DNA from 3 places in the Salipaludibacillus sp. CF4.18 genome. Region 2 is predicted to be linked to each of the others. Evidence: riboswitches for the same ligand, from Rfam matches in the RefSeq annotation. Region 2 holds a riboswitch; each other region holds the start of a gene.
What was found. Region 2 has a riboswitch for thiamine pyrophosphate ahead of thiW (energy coupling factor transporter S component ThiW). Riboswitches for the same ligand answer to the same signal wherever they lie in the genome.
Positions count from the first base shown of each region.

Region 1: it holds a riboswitch for thiamine pyrophosphate, as region 2 does, so the genes downstream of both, thiM (hydroxyethylthiazole kinase) here and thiW (energy coupling factor transporter S component ThiW) in region 2, are expected to answer to the same signal.
Region 3: it holds a riboswitch for thiamine pyrophosphate, as region 2 does, so the genes downstream of both, ACHABW_RS23720 (ABC transporter substrate-binding protein) here and thiW (energy coupling factor transporter S component ThiW) in region 2, are expected to answer to the same signal.

Region 1 is NZ_JBIMEV010000058.1:70-5,960, forward strand. Features, by position in the region: gene ACHABW_RS21795 (NlpC/P60 family protein) at 296-1,675, shown strand; TPP riboswitch at 1,837-1,940, shown strand; gene thiM (hydroxyethylthiazole kinase) at 2,080-2,886, shown strand; gene thiD (bifunctional hydroxymethylpyrimidine kinase/phosphomethylpyrimidine kinase) at 2,910-3,731, shown strand; gene thiE (thiamine phosphate synthase) at 3,724-4,401, shown strand; gene ACHABW_RS21815 (ribonuclease H family protein) at 4,527-5,198, shown strand; gene ACHABW_RS21820 (hypothetical protein) at 5,591-5,731, shown strand; gene ACHABW_RS21825 (DUF3898 domain-containing protein) at 5,779-5,891, opposite strand, start outside.
Region 2 is NZ_JBIMEV010000008.1:113,446-119,336, reverse strand. Features, by position in the region: gene hflX (GTPase HflX) at 1-650, shown strand, start outside; gene ACHABW_RS07910 (glycerate kinase) at 676-1,827, shown strand; gene ACHABW_RS07905 (helix-turn-helix domain-containing protein) at 1,941-2,492, opposite strand; gene ACHABW_RS07900 (AzlC family ABC transporter permease) at 2,603-3,343, shown strand; gene ACHABW_RS07895 (AzlD domain-containing protein) at 3,333-3,641, shown strand; gene thiW (energy coupling factor transporter S component ThiW) at 3,934-4,407, opposite strand; TPP riboswitch at 4,521-4,634, opposite strand; SAM riboswitch class I at 4,920-5,035, shown strand; gene ACHABW_RS07885 (methionine biosynthesis PLP-dependent protein) at 5,138-5,891, shown strand, end outside.
Region 3 is NZ_JBIMEV010000076.1:9,202-15,092, forward strand. Features, by position in the region: gene ACHABW_RS23700 (VanZ family protein) at 1-238, opposite strand, end outside; gene ACHABW_RS23705 (hypothetical protein) at 335-616, opposite strand; gene ACHABW_RS23710 (YkvA family protein) at 1,255-1,704, opposite strand; gene ACHABW_RS23715 (PAS domain S-box protein) at 2,314-2,685, shown strand; TPP riboswitch at 2,809-2,920, shown strand; gene ACHABW_RS23720 (ABC transporter substrate-binding protein) at 3,137-4,174, shown strand; gene ACHABW_RS23725 (thiamine-binding protein) at 4,190-4,480, shown strand; gene ACHABW_RS23730 (ABC transporter permease) at 4,633-5,397, shown strand; gene ACHABW_RS23735 (ABC transporter ATP-binding protein) at 5,399-5,891, shown strand, end outside.

The DNA of each region.
Region 1 (5,891 bases), on a different contig from region 2:
AAATTTGGTGTTTCATATTAGATGGTAGGTAAAAAGCTGTATGATGTGACAAAATAACTCATTAATAGTCAGATGGTCTTCTTTTTATTACATTGAAACACAACTGTAATATTCCTATTACACAACTGTTATCTTAGGATGATATCATTCATCTTAGTGATACAGAAAAATAATTATTTTAAAACTATGAACTAGGACATTTATAGTAAACATCATTGTTATTATTACATAAGTAATTCAAACAGAAGACATAAGTCAAAAGTCGTATCCAACACAGCAAATTACAGGGGGAAGAATGTTGAAAAAAATATTGGGACTATCATTCATAATTGGTATGGGTAGCTTGCTAGTTATACCTAATGTATTCGCAAATACAGAATTAGAAACTATAGAAGAAGAAAGAACAATAATTCAGTCGGATTTATCAGATGCTGAGCAAGAGTTAGCGGATTTAGTTAGTGAGTTAGATGTGATTAATAATGAGATTGCTAGTATTGATGAAGCTTTGGTTGCGAACCAAAAAACGATTGATGATACAAATGAAGAAGTGGACTCTACAGAAAAAGAAGTTGAAAAACTCGAAGTTGAAATCAAAGAATTGGAAGATGATATTGAAATTCGATTTGAAATGTTGAAAGACCGTGCGAACGCTTACCAAAAAAATGGTGGCAGTTCCAGGTACTTAGAAGTTCTATTAGGCGCTGACAGCTTTGGAGATTTTGTTACCCGTTCTGTTACAATCACTCGAATTGCTAAAGCTGATAATGATTTTATTGAACAATTAGAGATCAACCAAAAAGAACTAGAAGAAAAACAGGCAATCGTTCAGGGGAAATTAGATGAACTTGAAGAATTGCAAACAGAACTAGTTGGAATGAAACATCATTTAGAAGACCAAAACCAACGTAACGATGAACTTAAAGACGAGTTAAAATCAAAAGAAGCTGAAATTGAATCAAAGATGGCAAGATTGTTAGAAGAAGATAGTAATCTTCAATCAGCAGAAGCAGAAATAGAGGCTAAGATTGATGCTGAAATTCAACGTCAAGAAGACTTAAGAATAGCAGAAGAAGCTGAGATTGCAAGACAAGCAGAGGAAGAGGCGGCAGCAACTCAGAGTAACACTAATTCTTCTGCTTCTGAAGCAGCAACTCAGACTAGCACTAATTCTTCGTCAAGTCAAAATGTTGCTTCTGCTTCAGAGGCAAACACTACTTCAACAGTAACTAATACTGATAATAAAAGTAAAAGTTCATCAAGTGAAACGAAGGCAGCACCTGCTCCTTCAAGCTATGGTGGGTCAGTCACCCAAGTTGGACGTAAATACATTGGGAATTCAACCTATGTTTTTGGAGGAGGGAGATCATCCTCTGATATAGCAAATGGTCGTTTTGACTGCTCAGCTTTTGTAAGCTGGTCATTCTCGCAAGTGGGTAAATCATTACCTGCTAGTACTAGTGGATTAGTTAATGCAGGACAAAGAATTTCTAGTAGTGATAAGCAACCTGGAGACCTAGTATTTTTTAATACTTACAAAACAAATGGACATGTAGGTATTTATATTGGTGGAGGCCAATTTATTGGTTCTCAAAGTTCAACAGGAGTTGCAGTTGCTAATATGAATAGTGGATATTGGGCAGATAATTTCAGCGGAGTTGTTGTCCGAGTTAATTAATAATGTTTCTGAAAAGCTAGTTTAGATATCTTCTAAGCTAGCTTTTTCTGTATAATGATATTAGGAAGTCCAATAGTTACCTAAATAGAATAATAAGAGTACAGCGAGTTCGTTGTAAGAAAAGAAGTATTATGCTAACATGGAGAAAATTTCAATTAAATAAGAGACACTAGGGGTGCTTTATCTAGCTGAGAGAGGTGCGTTACCTTAACCCTTTTAACCTGATCTGGTTGATACCAGCGTAGGAAAGTGGATGATTCCTTTATCGAATTAACATAGGTTACAATTAGTTAGTTCATAAAGTATCGCGTTTACCCGCTTCCTAACTGAGGAAGCTTTTTTGTTTTCAAAAGATAAGACGGCTATGCGTTTTTCCTATTACATAAATTGAGAGGAGACTGAAAATGAATAATCAAAAAATTGCAGAAATTTTAAACGAATTAAGAGAACGTAAACCCCTAATCCACAATATAACCAATGAGGTTGTGACTAATTTCACCGCAAATGGTCTTTTATCGCTTGGCGCTGCACCCGTAATGGCCCACGCGAAAGAAGAGGTTGAAGATATGACAAGTAACGCACAAGCGCTCATTTTAAATATAGGAACATTGGATGAAAACAAGGTGAAATCCATGGTACTTGCCGGCAAAGCTGCTAATGAAAAAGGTATCCCAGTAGTGTTTGATCCTGTTGGAGCAGGAGCAACGCCATACCGTACAAAGGTGGCCAGAAACATGATGGATAAAATAGCGGTAACTGTGCTGAGGGGCAATGCAGCAGAAATATCTCACATGATTGGACAGCAATGGGAAATAAGAGGTGTAGAAGCTGGAGAAACCGGCGGAAATAAAGTAGACCTAGCCAAGAATGCTGCCAAGCAATTTAACACGACAGTAGTGATTACAGGAAAAGAAGATGTCGTTTCAGATGGAACGTCGACTTACTTAGTAGAAAATGGACACGAGATGTTATCCAAAATTACTGGGGCTGGTTGCCTGTTAAGCGCTGTAATTGGTGCTTTTATCTCTACGGAAAAGGATCTGTTAACTGGCACAGTAGCTGCATTGGCAACCTATGGTATTGCAGCAGAAAGAGCCATGACGAGAGGTGGAGAAAAAGGACCTGGTTCTTTTCAAATAGAATTTTTAAATCAACTCAACAATATTAATTCTGAAATAATCGCAAAACACTTACTCGTTAAAGAAGTGTGATTCAAAAGAGAGGAGGGGAAGCTATGAACGTGAAGCATGCACTAACAATAGCGGGTTCAGATAGTGGTGGAGGAGCAGGGATACAAGCCGACCTTAAGGTTTTCCAAGAATTACAAGTATATGGTATGTCAGCGATAACTGCTGTTACAGCACAGAATACACTTGGAGTCCATGGTGTTTATCCGATGACAGTGGAAGCGGTGGAAGCACAGTTAACAGCTGTAGGTGAAGATTTAGGCGTAGATGCTTTGAAAACAGGCATGTTATTTTCAAGTGAAATTATTAAGGGAGTTGCAAATAAAATACGTTACTATGAATGGAAAAATATCGTGATTGACCCTGTCATGATTGCAAAAGGTGGTAGTAAATTACTCGAAGATGAAGCTGTAACCGCAATTATTCATGATTTAATACCGCTATCAACAGTCATTACACCTAATATACCGGAAGCTGAAGTTTTAACAGGTGCAAAGATCGTTACAATAAAGGATCGAAAAGATGCCGCAGTAAGCCTTTCTAAGATGGGTACAAAAAGCGTCGTTATTAAAGGCGGGCACGCAGAAGATGGCGAAAACGTAATTGATCTTTTTTACGACGGAGAAGAGTTCTATGAATTTAAAAATATTCGAAAAAACACGGTGAATACTCATGGGACAGGATGTACTTTTTCAGCAGCTATAGCGGCTGAATTAGCAAAGGGAAAGGAAATCGTAGAAGCCGTGAGAATAGCGGTGATGTTCACTCAGGCTGCGATAAAAGAAGATTTAAATATTGGACAAGGCCATGGACCTACCAATCATTGGGCCTATAACAGACAGGTGAATAGAGGGAGTATAGATGAATAATCTTAAAACTGAAACATTACGAGAAGCACTTGGCGTATATTTTATTATGGGGAGTCAGAATTGTATAACTTCTCCACAAAAAACGCTAGATTTGGCTTTAAATGGAGGCGTCTCTATCTTTCAATTTCGAGAAAAAGGAGAGGATGCATTCGTTGGGACTGAAAAGCGAGAGCTTGCCAAAGAACTTCAAGTTATTTGTCGGAAAAATAATATCTCATTTATCGTTAATGATGATCTAGAACTAGTGAAAGAATTGGATGCAGACGGAATTCATATTGGGCAAGACGATAAAGATTTAAAGTATGTGAGACGTGCATTTCCTGATAAAATCATTGGTATTTCAGCACATACATTAGAAGAAGTGGAAAAGGCAGTTGCGGGCGGGGCAGATTATTTAGGTGTAGGACCTATTTATGCGACAGAAACGAAAAAGGATACGAAGGAAGTGAAAGGAACAACATTAATTGAACAAATTCGTGATCATGGTTACACGATTCCAATTGTAGGAATCGGAGGGATAAATGCGAAAAGAACGCAGGAGGTGATTCTAGCAGGTGCTGATGGAGTTTCCGTGATTACAGCTATTAGCAAAGCGGAATCACCTGAGAAGGCATCTCAGGAAATAAAATCAGAGGTAACTCAAGCGAAAAAGATAAAATTCACGAAATGACTTGGTTTCTTCCAAGTCATTTTTTAAAATTTAGAGAGAAATAATTCTCCATCTTGAAGGGAACAATGGACATAATTGATTGTATGTTCTAATCTATAAATAAAACCTAGATAAGGTGGTTTAGTATGAATGTTAGATTTGAATTAACATATAAAACACCCAAAGGACTGGAAACTTCTTTTAGTTCGGAAGAGATGCGTGCCGGAAAAGCAATTTTAATTGCAGAAGATCTCGAAAGAACTGGTCGCATCAAACATTTAACATTTGTTGATAGCCAAGACACTACATGGTCTTTAAAGGAACTAAAAAAGTTTATGGAGGAAATCCAAACCGAGCCCCACAATGTTACCGTTTATTTTGATGGTGGTTTTGAACGGGATACAAGAAAATCAGGCGTGGGCTGTGCGATTTATTTTGAACAAAATGGTAAATCATTTCGACTTAGAAAAAACGCATTAATATTAGAGCTTGAGACGAATAATGAGGCTGAATACGCAGCTCTTCATCTCGCTTTACAAGAGCTGGAACTTCTGGGAGTTCATCATTTACCTATTCAATTTATTGGAGATTCACAAGTTGTGATTAATCAATTAAACGGCGAATGGGCGTGTACAGAGGAAGTCTTGAACAATTGGGCAGATCGGATTGAAGCTAAATTCAAACAATTAGGCATAAGACCGGAGTATGAGTCAATTTCAAGAAAACAGAATCGTGAAGCCGATCATTTAGCTTCCCAAGCGTTAAAAAATATCGACATCAGAAGTAAAATTGAGATAGAGTTTGAGGAACCAAAATAATCTCTTTAATTGTTTGTAAAGGTATTGAAGTAAGAGAGATTGTATTTTCATCGAACAGAATGCTCGAATATGCTTTAGGCGGACGCTTTCCGCGGGCAATGCTTCAGCTATTGCTTTTCCCTGTGGAGTCGCCGCCTTCGCTACTTCGAGTTATTGATGCAAAAAAAAGTCTGTGTAGACACCCTTTCTTAATGAGTGGTGTTTTTTGCTTTTCCAAGCCAAGAAACAACTTTCCTTTATAACAAAAGCGACAAAATAGAAAAAAAGACACTACGTTTTTTAAGATTAAATATGGATATTTATGTTAAAATACTGGTATAAGAATGGAAGATGATAAAAAGAGGGGCTTAACAAAATTGTAATTTTAAATAGTAAAGGGGGAGACGCTTTACATGAAAGAATGGTGGAATAGAAAGAAATTAAAAACGAGACGAAAGAAAAATAATGAAAAGTATTCAATTTTAGATTTTATTGTAGATTTTTTATTTTGGTTGCCGGAATTGGTTTTACTTCCATTCAGGTTAATTATTTGATTGATACGTGGTGTAGGAAGAGCGTTAAGGAATGTATTTGATGTTTTTTAGAAGCTTACTAAGTGATAAGATCGACCTGAAGAAAATGAATTGTATAGGTTGTCACTGAAATCTGATAAGAGAGCCTTTACTTCCATGTGATCCAACTTGAGCTTTAACT
Region 2 (5,891 bases):
ATGCCGGGAAGTCAACACTAATGAATGCACTCTTAGAGAGTTATGGACAAAGCGAAGGAAAAGAAGTTTTCGAAAAAGACATGTTATTTGCAACGCTGGAAACAGCGGTGCGTCACCTGCAATTACCAGATAATAAAGAGTTTCTTCTCACAGATACGGTAGGTTTTGTTGATAAACTGCCGCATCACCTAGTGAAGGCATTCCGTTCCACACTTGAGGAAGTAGCTGAAGCAGACTTGCTTCTACATGTGATCGACAGGTCGAATGAAGACTATGAAGAGCAGATTAAAGTAACCGAGAAGACCCTCAAGAATATGGGCGTTTCCGATATACCAATGGTTTATGTTTATAATAAATCTGAATTGGCCCAGCTTGATGTCCCTTTTGTTAAAGGTCAGGAAGTTTATTTATCTGCCAAAAACAGAAATGGTATCGATGAATTAATCTCTCTTATTGAAAAAAATGTGTTTGCGGACTATGTAACAGAGGAGTTCCTTATTCCTTATAACGAGGGACAACTGGTTTCGTATTTTAATGAACATGCACATATTTTGACCACCGAACATGTAGAAGAAGGCACAAAATTGACAATAACATGTAAAAAAGCGGATGCCGATAAATATAGTAAATATATTGTAGTAAATGAATAATTACTGAATAAGGTGGGTTTTCTCCATGAAAATTGTCTTTGCACCAGATTCATACAAAGAAAGTTTAACCGCATATGAAGTCGCTCAGTCAATGAAGCAGGGGTTCAAGAAAATCTTTCCGGATGCAGCGTTTATTATGTGTCCGATGGCTGATGGGGGAGAGGGAACAGTTCAATCTCTTGTTGATGCTACAGGAGGACAGATCATTCAAAAAAAGGTGACTGGGCCGCTTGGAGATACAGTCGAGGCCTTGTTTGGATTGTCAGGGGATAAGAAAACAGCAGTAATAGAGATGGCCTCCTCGTCAGGTATCCATCTTGTTCCTCAAAACTTGAAAGATCCCAAAATAACGACCACAAAAGGTGTTGGAGAATTAATATCTGCTGCACTGGATTTAGGGGTGAAGAAGTTTATTATTGGGGTTGGTGGCAGTGCGACGAATGATGGTGGCGCTGGTATGCTTCAAGAGCTTGGTGTTCGTTTGAAAGATAAGGCTGGCAAGGGATTAAGACCGGGGGGACTAGCGTTAAAGGAATTAGATTCATTGGATGTAAGTAACCTAGATCCACGACTGTCTGAGGTTTCTATTTTAGTTGCCTGTGATGTTAGTAACCCGTTAACAGGAAAAAGTGGTGCTTCGGCTATTTACGGCCCTCAGAAAGGTGCAACACCGGAAGACGTTGAAAAATTAGATACTGCATTAATTCACTTTGCTGCAGTCATGAAGCAACAGTTAGGCAAGGACGTAGAACACATCCCTGGTGCTGGAGCTGCGGGAGGACTTGGAGCAGCATTTCTTGCTTTTTTGCCAGCAACACTTGAGCAGGGTGGTAAGATCATCGCTGAAGCAATTGGCTTAGAGAAGCATGTTCAAGGTGCTGACTTTGTTATTACAGGTGAAGGCGGGATCAATTCTCAAACGGTTTTTGGGAAAACCCCGATTTGCGTAGCGGAAGTTGCGAAAAAGCATGGCGTTCCTGTGATTGCAATTTGTGGAAGTATTGGTGAAGGGTACGAAGCTGTATATGAAGCAGGAATAGACGTTGTGTTTAGTTCTCTCTCCGAAGTTTTATTGATGGAGGAATTACCGGCGAAAGCAAAAGAACACGTTCGTCAGATCTCGGAAAACGTAGCTAGGTTAATGAAGAAAATGGATGGGAAAGATAGCCTAGATTGAGGTTATTTTTTTATCTTCAAATAGTCGTGGAAGCAGATTCGAGTACCGCGCTATTCTAATTAAAAAACCAATCTGTAAAAATAGCATTAGTGAAGATTAATGCCATTCTCAACCTAAGCGTAATAGATTAAATTGTGAAAACGAAGGATTTGTGCAGTTTTATTCATGTATACATGGGGCTTGTCCGCATGAAAACGTATGGAATCACCTTCCCCTACTGTATAGACATTCGTATTAATATCTAATGTCAATTCGCCCTCTAAAACAGTAATATACTCCTCCACACCTCTTTGATGTGCTTCGGACTCCTGCATACAATTTTCAGCTAGTGTTACCGTATATATTTCAAATTGCTTATCTTGTTTAAAAGGAAAGATAGGAAAAACCTGATATGAACCATTGGATTCAATAATAGGTTTTACATTAGATAAGTGAACAATGGAAACAGAAGGTTCTTCTTCTTCCACAAAGGAAGAAAAGGAGACTTTTAAGCCATTAGCAATTTTCCATAAGATAGAAACAGTAGGATTTGAAGCACCTCGTTCAATTTGTCCCAACATTGCTTTACTCACACCCGTTACTTCTGCAGTCTTCTCTAGGCTGAAACCCTTCGACCGGCGTAATTGTTTTAATTTCCAAGCAATCTGCTGATTTACAGGATCCATAGGGACACCTCCAAGGGTAATAGTATGTTATAACGTATAAAAGTATTTTATATTGTATAACATCCGAATGTATTGTATATTAAAGTAAATTATACATATGAGGTGAGTGAATGTCCAACGCATTAGCAGAAGAAAACATCGTCAGTAGCAGTCCATTCAAGGAAGGATTAAAAGCAGGTATTCCTGTTGCAATAGGTTATATTCCAATTGCTATCGCGTTCGGACTATTAGCGAAATCTTTTTTTATTCCAGAGGCCGTGATTTTACTCATGTCTCTCGTTATTTTTGCAGGGGCAAGTCAATTCATTGGTATTAACCTAATTATCGCAGGGGTTGCATACTGGGAAATCATTATTACGACGTTTATTTTGAACCTTCGTCACTTTTTGATGACGGCTTCATTATCACAGCGTTTGCCAAAGTGGACATCCAATAAAGAATTAGCATTGCTCTCTTTTGGGGTAACCGATGAGACATTTAGTGTTTCGTCGTCGCAACGGGAACGAGTGCTCCAACCTTCCTTTGTTATAGGAATAAATCTTATTGCTTTTTTAGCTTGGAATGTTGGGACTTGGGCTGGTGTTTTTTTAGCTATGGGTCTTCCGGCATCGATTCAAAATAGTATGGGCATCGCTCTTTATGCGATGTTCATAGGATTACTGGTGCCTAGTTTAAAAGAATCAAATCCGATCGTAGTTATAGTAGGAATAGCGATTGTGATTAATGCGGTGTTGTACTGGGTCATTCCAATAGAGTTTTCCACTGGCTGGATGATCATCATTACAACGATCCTAACAGCTACTATCGGAGTTTGGTTATTCCCGAAAGAGGAAGGTGAAGATGATGAGTGAGATGATTCTTCTAGTTCTCGCAATGGGCTTAGTGACGTATTTACCAAGGATGCTTCCAATGGTTTTTCTGAAAAATATGAAACTAGCTTCTCCTGTGAAGCGATTTTTGGAATTTGTACCATATGCAGTACTGGCCAGTCTTATTTTTCCGGGGATATTGTATTCGGTAGAGAATGTACCTTCAGCCATCATCGGGGCATCAACATCCATTGTACTTGCGTTCTTTCGCTTTAACCTCGTCCTTATAGTGATGGGCGGCATAGCAGGGGTTTGGATAACAGATATGATCTTTTTTTAAATGGCTGAAAGATGCTGGATTGGTTATGAGTAATTTAGCAATCATAAATGCGCCACTTCGGGTCCAGATATTCGCACAGACTGATTTTAAATTACAAACCGTGTAGCATCCTACGTATAAACAGTAGGTGCTACACAGCCGGCCGAAGCGAAGGTTTCTCTCACTTCAAAGGATCTTTTTTTTAGAGAATTTATAAAATTTGCAGCTTCCACCGCCATCTTAGCATCAAGGGAAACCCACCCTTGATACTAAGATGGCGGTGGAAGCTGACGCTGTATTTAATAAAAGACGGCTATGCCGTTTTTCTTATTCTACTTAACACTAATAAAGCTAGAGCTGCACCGGCGATACTACTAATCAAGAATCCGGGAATAAAAAAGAAAACACCTGCAGCTTGACCAAGGAATAGTTGGGCAATAGGAACAGCCAGAAGAGAACCGATTATTCCCGTTCCAATAATTTCGCCAACAGCAGCCATCGACTTTTTCTTTGTCCAACGATAGGCGAGACCAGCTAATAAAGCACCGGCCATCCCACCTGGAAAAGCAAGAAGAGTTCCGAGACCAAGCATATTACGTATTAAACCAATAGCGAATGCAATGACTATGGCTGGTCCGGGACCCAGTAAAACGGCAGCAATTACATTGACTGCATGTTGGATAGGATAAGCTCTAGCTACACCTGCCGGAAACCAAATAAATGCGGCCCCTACGATTCCAATAGCGATGAGCATCGCCATTAATGTTAATTTGTGTGTGCGATTCATTGTGTTATTTCCCCCTTATAAAATATAAAAATGAATAAAGACATAAAAAAAGCCAAGTCCCCTCCATTTAATGAAAGGACCTGGCCTTGGTCACGAAGTTGATAAAGATACGATCTCATTTATCACTACTTTCCTCCGCTGGTTTAAACCAGGTCAGGTTCAAAAGAGTTAAAAGGTTTGATTCACCTTTCTCTCAGCCCACCTTATGGGCACCCCTAGTAGTATGTATTAATTTCCCTTGATTGTAACAAACCTTAAGCTGATGTCAACCGTCTGTGTTAACGAATGTCATCATTTTAGACCTTCATGGAGTCCTTTAATATAACAACTAACAACAACCATTTATTTTTAAACAAACGATCATTGTTAAATTATCTGAAAGTAAAAGAGATCAAAGTTCTACCGGAAGTTAAGATTGTCTATCTTCTGGACCAGAAAAAAATATTGCATTCTTTTCCCGTATGCTATAGAATAGATTCAATGACCTAATAAAAATTAAATATTCAGATACATTCTTATTGTGAGAGATGGAGGGAAAGGCCCTTTGAAGTCTCAGCAACCAGCTGCGAGTAATTGTCCGTGGTCAGGTGCTAATTCCTGCAAGCCAAGGTGCTTGCAAAGATAAGAAGAAGACCTTACATATACATCCAAAACCTTCTTCTTATTTAAAAATAAGAAGAAGGTTTTTTTGATTGCAGTAAGTATTAGTTTAGAGGAGGTATCGGTGTCCATGGACCGTAAAGAAATTGAAACAGCGCTCGTTCAGATCGGAAACAGAAGTGAAACAACAACAGGTGCAGTTAGCGCGCCTATTTATTTCTCAACAGCATACCGCCATGAAGGCATTGGACAGTCGACAGGATATGATTATTCTAGGACTGGCAACCCAACTAGACATATTTTAGAAGAGGCAATTGCCAAATTAGAAGGTGGAGACAGGGGTTTTGCCTGTTCCTCAGGAATGTCAGCAATTCAAATTGTTCTCTCCCTATTTGAAAGTGGAGATGAAATTATAGCATCAAGTGATTTATACGGGGGAACGTACCGACTGTTTGAAGGAAGCTGGCGTCGCTGGGGGCTGAGCTTTCAATATGGTGATGCAAGACACGTCGAGGAGTTCCGTTCTAAAATAACAGATAAAACGAAAGCTTTATACATTGAAACGCCGACAAACCCGCTTATGCAAGAAGCGGACTTAGCAGCGTTTAATAAACTTGCAAAGGAATTTAACCTTCTGCTCATTGTAGATAATACATTTTATACTCCGCTCATCCAGCGCCCTATTGAAGAAGGTGCGGACATAGTTATTCACAGTGCTTCAAAATACCTATCAGGTCATAATGATGTGATTGCCGGCTTGATCGTAGGAAAAGGAGAAAAACTGTGTGAAGATCTTTTCTATTACTTTAATAGCATTGGTCCGATTCTGTCACCTTTAGATTCCTGGCTCGTAATCAGAGGCATGAAAACATTGGCTCTTCGTA
Region 3 (5,891 bases), on a different contig from region 2:
GTGTCAAAATCCCAAGTGTCAAATAAGCAAAGAAATGAGCGTTTTTTCTTACTATATAATTAAAATTACTTATATCAAAACTTAGGTTAAGAGCGATACTTTCCACGGTGGATTTAATAATCTCTGTAATACCTGTACTCAACTCGCTGGATTCCGTTGCCGGCTGATGTGATAGATAAAAGATTAATGCCATCCAGCTAACCGCAGCTGTCCAGGAGAATGTTTTGTTTAATGTCATAGTTATGAAATCCTTTTTAGTAAAATTATTTTGAGTTTACGAGTGTTTATAGTCTCGTGAACTAAGAGTAACTTGAAAAGAAGCTGAGAACCGTTTCTACGGATCCAAATGATAATTAAAACGCAGTGTATTATCTTTGCTTATTTTTTCATAAGACGCATTATATTGGTGTTCGATGGCAGATTGTTCTTCGTATGAATAGAAAGAAATCAGATACACCACTTCTTGAAGTCTTGCTCGTAAACGAGGAAGATAATGACTCAAGTCAAACAAAGCTCCTTCTTTATCCTGACTCGGAGTGGTCTCAATGAGGTTAATCTCATACGCGATTTCTGCTTTTCTTACAGCAATAGCCTCTACTAATAGTGGTGTTGTCATCTTATACATCCTTCGCTTATTAATTTTAGCATAAGAAGGAAGAAAATATTCTTCTCAATACCAATGTATATCTCTAATTATTGAAACTATCATGTCTAAACTTATTCAGTACCAAAGACTAGATTATAGACTCATATAAACGATATTCGCTGAATATATCATATTTAGTACCATAACATTATACCTAATAATAAGTCAGTCAGAATTTGTCGGATACCCATTAAAATATTTTTTTATAATAAACACCTCTAAAATAAAGAACTTTGGCAGTCTTTTGAATAAACTTTGAGTCTCCGTATTTATTTTGTTGCTTCTTTATCAAGGAGTTGGAAGAATTACCGCTCCCTTTCCATGGATGATTGCAAGCCTCCTCGAGCAAACGAACGCTCTGTGGGGTCTCACAGATTTAAAATTCCCCATGGAGGCTGAAGCATTGCCCCACGGAAAGCTTCAGCCTAGAGAGGATTCGAGCCCTTCTTTTTGAAAAGAAACAACTATCTCTGAAAATTTTCAAACTCCCTTTTAGAAACATGGTCCGAATCTATACTTTCTGTGTATAAAAAAAAAGCCTGTTTAACAAAGGGTCCGGAAAACCTTTTTAAACGAGCTCTTTAGCTTTAAATAATGTAAATCATTTTTTATTTGTCTGTCGGCAAAAACTTTTCGTCAATATTGTCCAGCCCTTCTCCAAACCAATCCTTTATTTTTGTGTAAGCCTTGATTTTCGTGTCTTCACCTATGTGAGATCCCACTTGGTAAATGGCATAAACAATAATTGCCAGATCATCGGTAAATCCAATAGCTGGTATCATATCAGGGATGACATCGACCGGCAGGATCAAATACCCTAATGCTCCTGCGATAGTTAGTTTCGCCTTTGTCGGAACATTAGGATCCTTCATCGCATAAAACAGGATCAAGCTGTAATAAACAAGTTTAGATCCCATTTTTACAGCTGCTGATTTGAGCTTGCTCCAAAACTTATTATCATCATAATTATTGGCAGATGCTTTGATTAATAAATCATGATCCATACTTTCCAGTTTATTTTGGTCTTTTTCTTCTTTTTTTCCAAAGCATTTCCCCATCTAAATTCCTCCCTAATCTTTACATAAGATTATTCGATTTTTTCTTTATTTATAGCAGAAAAAAAATACATCATTTCGTGATTTTCCGACTGAATTCTATAGTCTTTTGTACATTATACTTTACTATTCTACAAATATAAACAAAAAATGATATTTATTAACAATATATCACCTTAAAATTTCTTTATTAAGAACGTTTTAAACAAGTATATAACATACTTATTCCATAATCTATTGTAGTTCAAAAGAATTATAAAAAAACTGTTTTTTTCTATATAATGTGACCAAACGTCCCTTTAATAAGCCGAAAACAACTGTTAAAATAGTAAATACCTAGGATGTTGTAGCTAAATATTAATAATTACCGTTTTATACTTCTGAAATTTGTTTCCTATATTGTTCGTTTTAATGAACTATAAATAGAGGAGGAACTATGTTGAAAATTTATCGTTTGGTACTCTCTCGCTATCATAAATATTGGTCCGAAAAACATCGTGTAAATGGATCCTATCAATCTCATAAATTCATTCGCCATCGTAACCTGTACAAGTTTTATCAAAACGGAAAGTAACTCTACTAAGAATTTTTGACGCATAAGGAGAACAAACAATGGATATCTCTTGTAAAAAGATTTTAAAAGAAAACAAAAACTACTATCAATCATTTTATCAGTATAATCCCGACGCCATTCTTTCTTTTGATTTATCAGGGATTATTTTAAACGGTAATGAGTCTGTAGAAAATTTAACTGGTTATTCAATCAGAGAGCTTCGCGGTTCTAGATTAAATTCTCTCGTTATTGAAGAAATCGACTCCAACCTTCTATACTATCTTTTTATCAAAGCAGAGGAAGGACTTATTGAAAATACGGAGGTGGCTATTCGCAATAAGTCTGGAGAACGGATTGAATTAGCCGTAGAAATGGCACCTCTATTTGTAAATGATGATGTAATCGGAATATATGGCATCCTAAAGGGGTAACAGAAGGGACGTTTCACTGCTTCCTTTGGAAGCAGTGAAACGTCCCTTCTCTCTTGTTTTATTTTTTGATCTGTGGCAAGATAAGAAGTGAAGATTCTTAATTAGAATGAATTGAATAGCTTTTTTTCAATGTAGGGGGACCAGTGTTGGCTGGTTGAGATTGTATCCGTGAGATACTTACTCTTAGAACCTGATCTGGCTAATTACCAGCGTAGGGAACATATGTAATTTTAGATGTGACTATATATGCGCTCTAGGCTTAAGCCTGGGGTGCATTTTTGCGTACTAAAACAAATATGTTCCTTGGCAAATTTTTCGGAACCGCCTCTTACAGAAAATTGCTTTCTTGCACTTTCTTTTTATGTTAAAAGAAACTGAAAAAGCGTAAGGGAGCGAATTCAAGTAACACCTTATTACAAAACATCTTATAGAAAAAACGGAGGGATTCTACATGAAAAAGCAATTATTTTCAATTTTTACGATACTATTCGTGATGACGGCTTGTGGAAATACAAATGAAGCGCCCAGTGAGGAAAACGTCAGTGATGAAAATCAAGCAAATGGGCAAAATGAGCAACAAACAGAGGAATTAGAAGAAATCGCAATGGTTCTTGATTGGACGCCAAACACGAACCATACTGGTTTATACGTTGCACAAGCGGAAGGATATTTTGAAGAAGAAGGATTAGATGTAGAGATTTCTTTGCCAGGTGAATCCGGTGCCGATCAAGTTGTTGCATCCGGTCAATCAGACTTCGGAATTAGTGCCCAGGAAACGATAACGGAAGCACGGATTCAGGATATCCCGATTGTTTCTATCGCAGCTGTCATTCAGCATAATACATCTGGATTTGCCTCACCTGCTGATAAAAATATAACTTCTCCCGCTGATTATGCTGGAAAAACCTATGGTGGCTGGGGTGCCCCTGTGGAAGAAGCCGTTATCGATTCATTAATGAGACAAGAAGACGCTGATGTGGAAGACTTGGAAATTGTGAATATGGGAAACACTGATTTTTTCACAGCGATCGAACGTGATGTTGACTTCGCCTGGATTTATTATGCCTGGGACGGGGTCCAAGCAGAATTGCGTGATATCGATCTTAATATGCAATATCTGACTGATTACTCTGAAGATCTTGATTATTACACGCCAGTTATTACAACGAACGAAAGCATGATTGAGGAAAACCCGGAAACGGTCGAAGCATTCATGGCCGCTGTTTCTAAAGGGTACGAATATGCAATCGAAAATCCGGAAGAAGCTGCTGATATTCTAATAGAGGCTGTACCTGATTTAGATGCAGAGCTTGTTCAAGCCAGTCAAGCTTGGTTGTCGCCTAAGTATCAAGATGATGCGGAAAAATGGGGCATACAAGATCAAGAGATTTGGGAAAACTATTCTAATTGGATGTATGAGAATGAATTAATAGAAACAGAGTTGGATGCTGAGAATGCATTTACGAATGACTTTTTACCTAAAAACTAAGTGAGGTGTTTTACAATGGCGAATGCCCTTGTCAGTATACAAATTATCCCGAAAACGAAAAACGGGGAAGATGTAATTCCTTATGTAGATGCAGCGATTGACGTGATTGAAAAGTCCGGTGTGAAATACCAGGTGAATCCCCTGGAAACGACGATGGAAGGCGAGCTAACCGAGCTTTTTGCGATTATCGAAAAAATGAACCATCGTATGGTTGAACTCGGTAGTGAAAGCATTATCTCACAAGTCAAAGTGTACTATAAACCTGAAGGTGCTTCGATGGAAGTATTGACGGAGAAGTACCGGTAAAAAAAGGAGAGGCAATCAATAGCAAAATGAAGAGTGTCTCTCTATGTTTTTTGATAATGAACGAAAATGATGTTTTTATTAAGTCATTGGAAAAGATCCAGTCGAATGGAGGTGCGGGGTGCTTGCAAGAACTGGCAAGGCCCCTATAGCTTATGAAAAAAATGCTGGCTCGAGGATGGCGGCCGTTGATGGTCATCATCCTTTTGCTGATTATATGGGAGGCGTGCAGCCGGTTGTTTGAGATTCCGACGTGGCTGCTTCCCGCGCCTTCGGATATTGTGAAAGAGGGGGTAACGAGTTGGTCCGTCTATAACCATCATTTGTTTTCAACGACGAAATTGTCGGTTATTGGGTTTGGGATCGGTGTGAGTGTTGGGCTTATTGTAGCTACGACGCTTCATTTGCTGCCGCCGGTGCGTCAAGCTTTTTACCCTTTATTGATTTTGTCACAAAATATTCCGATCATTGTGCTCGCGCCGTTGCTAGTGATTTGGTTTGGGTTTGGGATGCTTCCGAAAATACTGATCATCACGCTCGTATGTTTTTTCCCGATCACGGTCGCTACGTTGGATGGTTTTCGGCAAACGAGTCCGGAATTGTTGCATTATATGCGAATGGCTGGAGCCTCGAAGCGTCAAATTTTTGCTAAATTACAGTTTCCTCATGCGCTACCGTCGATTTTTTCTGGAGTGAAAATTTCCGCTACCTATAGTGTGATGGGGGCCGTAATTTCCGAGTGGCTTGGGGCAAACCAAGGGATTGGTGTGTACATGACACTTGCTCAATCGTCTTTCCGAACGGATCGGGTGTTTGTTGCGATTGGGTTCGTGATGGTGTTATGTTTGCTGTTTTTCGGTTTAATTGTCATGCTGGAAAGGTTGCTTATTAAATGGCGGAACACGGAGGGAGGAAAGTGACATGAGTGAGCTTGTCATTGAAAAAGTCACAAAGTCATTTGCCGATAAGAAGGTGTTAGAGGACATTTCGTTTACGGTAAAAGAGGGGGAATTTGTCTCCTTGCTTGGCCCATCGGGAAGTGGAAAAAGCACGTTATTTCATTTGATCGGTGGTATGTATACTCCGGATTCAGGTGATTTTTATTTGGACGGGAAGAAGATCAATGGAAAACGCGGTGCAATTAGTTACACGCCGCAAAGTCCCTCCCTCTTTCCGTGGCGAACGATTCTCGATAATGTTGTGCTCGGTGCCGAATTATTTGCAAAACCAAACTATGACCAAGCACGAGAAATGCTTGAGAAGGCAGGATTATCTGGCTATGAAAATGCCTATCCGCATCAGTTATCAGGTGGTATGCGTCAGCGGGTGGCTTTTGTCAGGTCATTGCTTAGTCCTCAATCATTTATATGCTTAGATGAGCCATTTTCCTCGTTGGATGAATTCACTCGTTTGG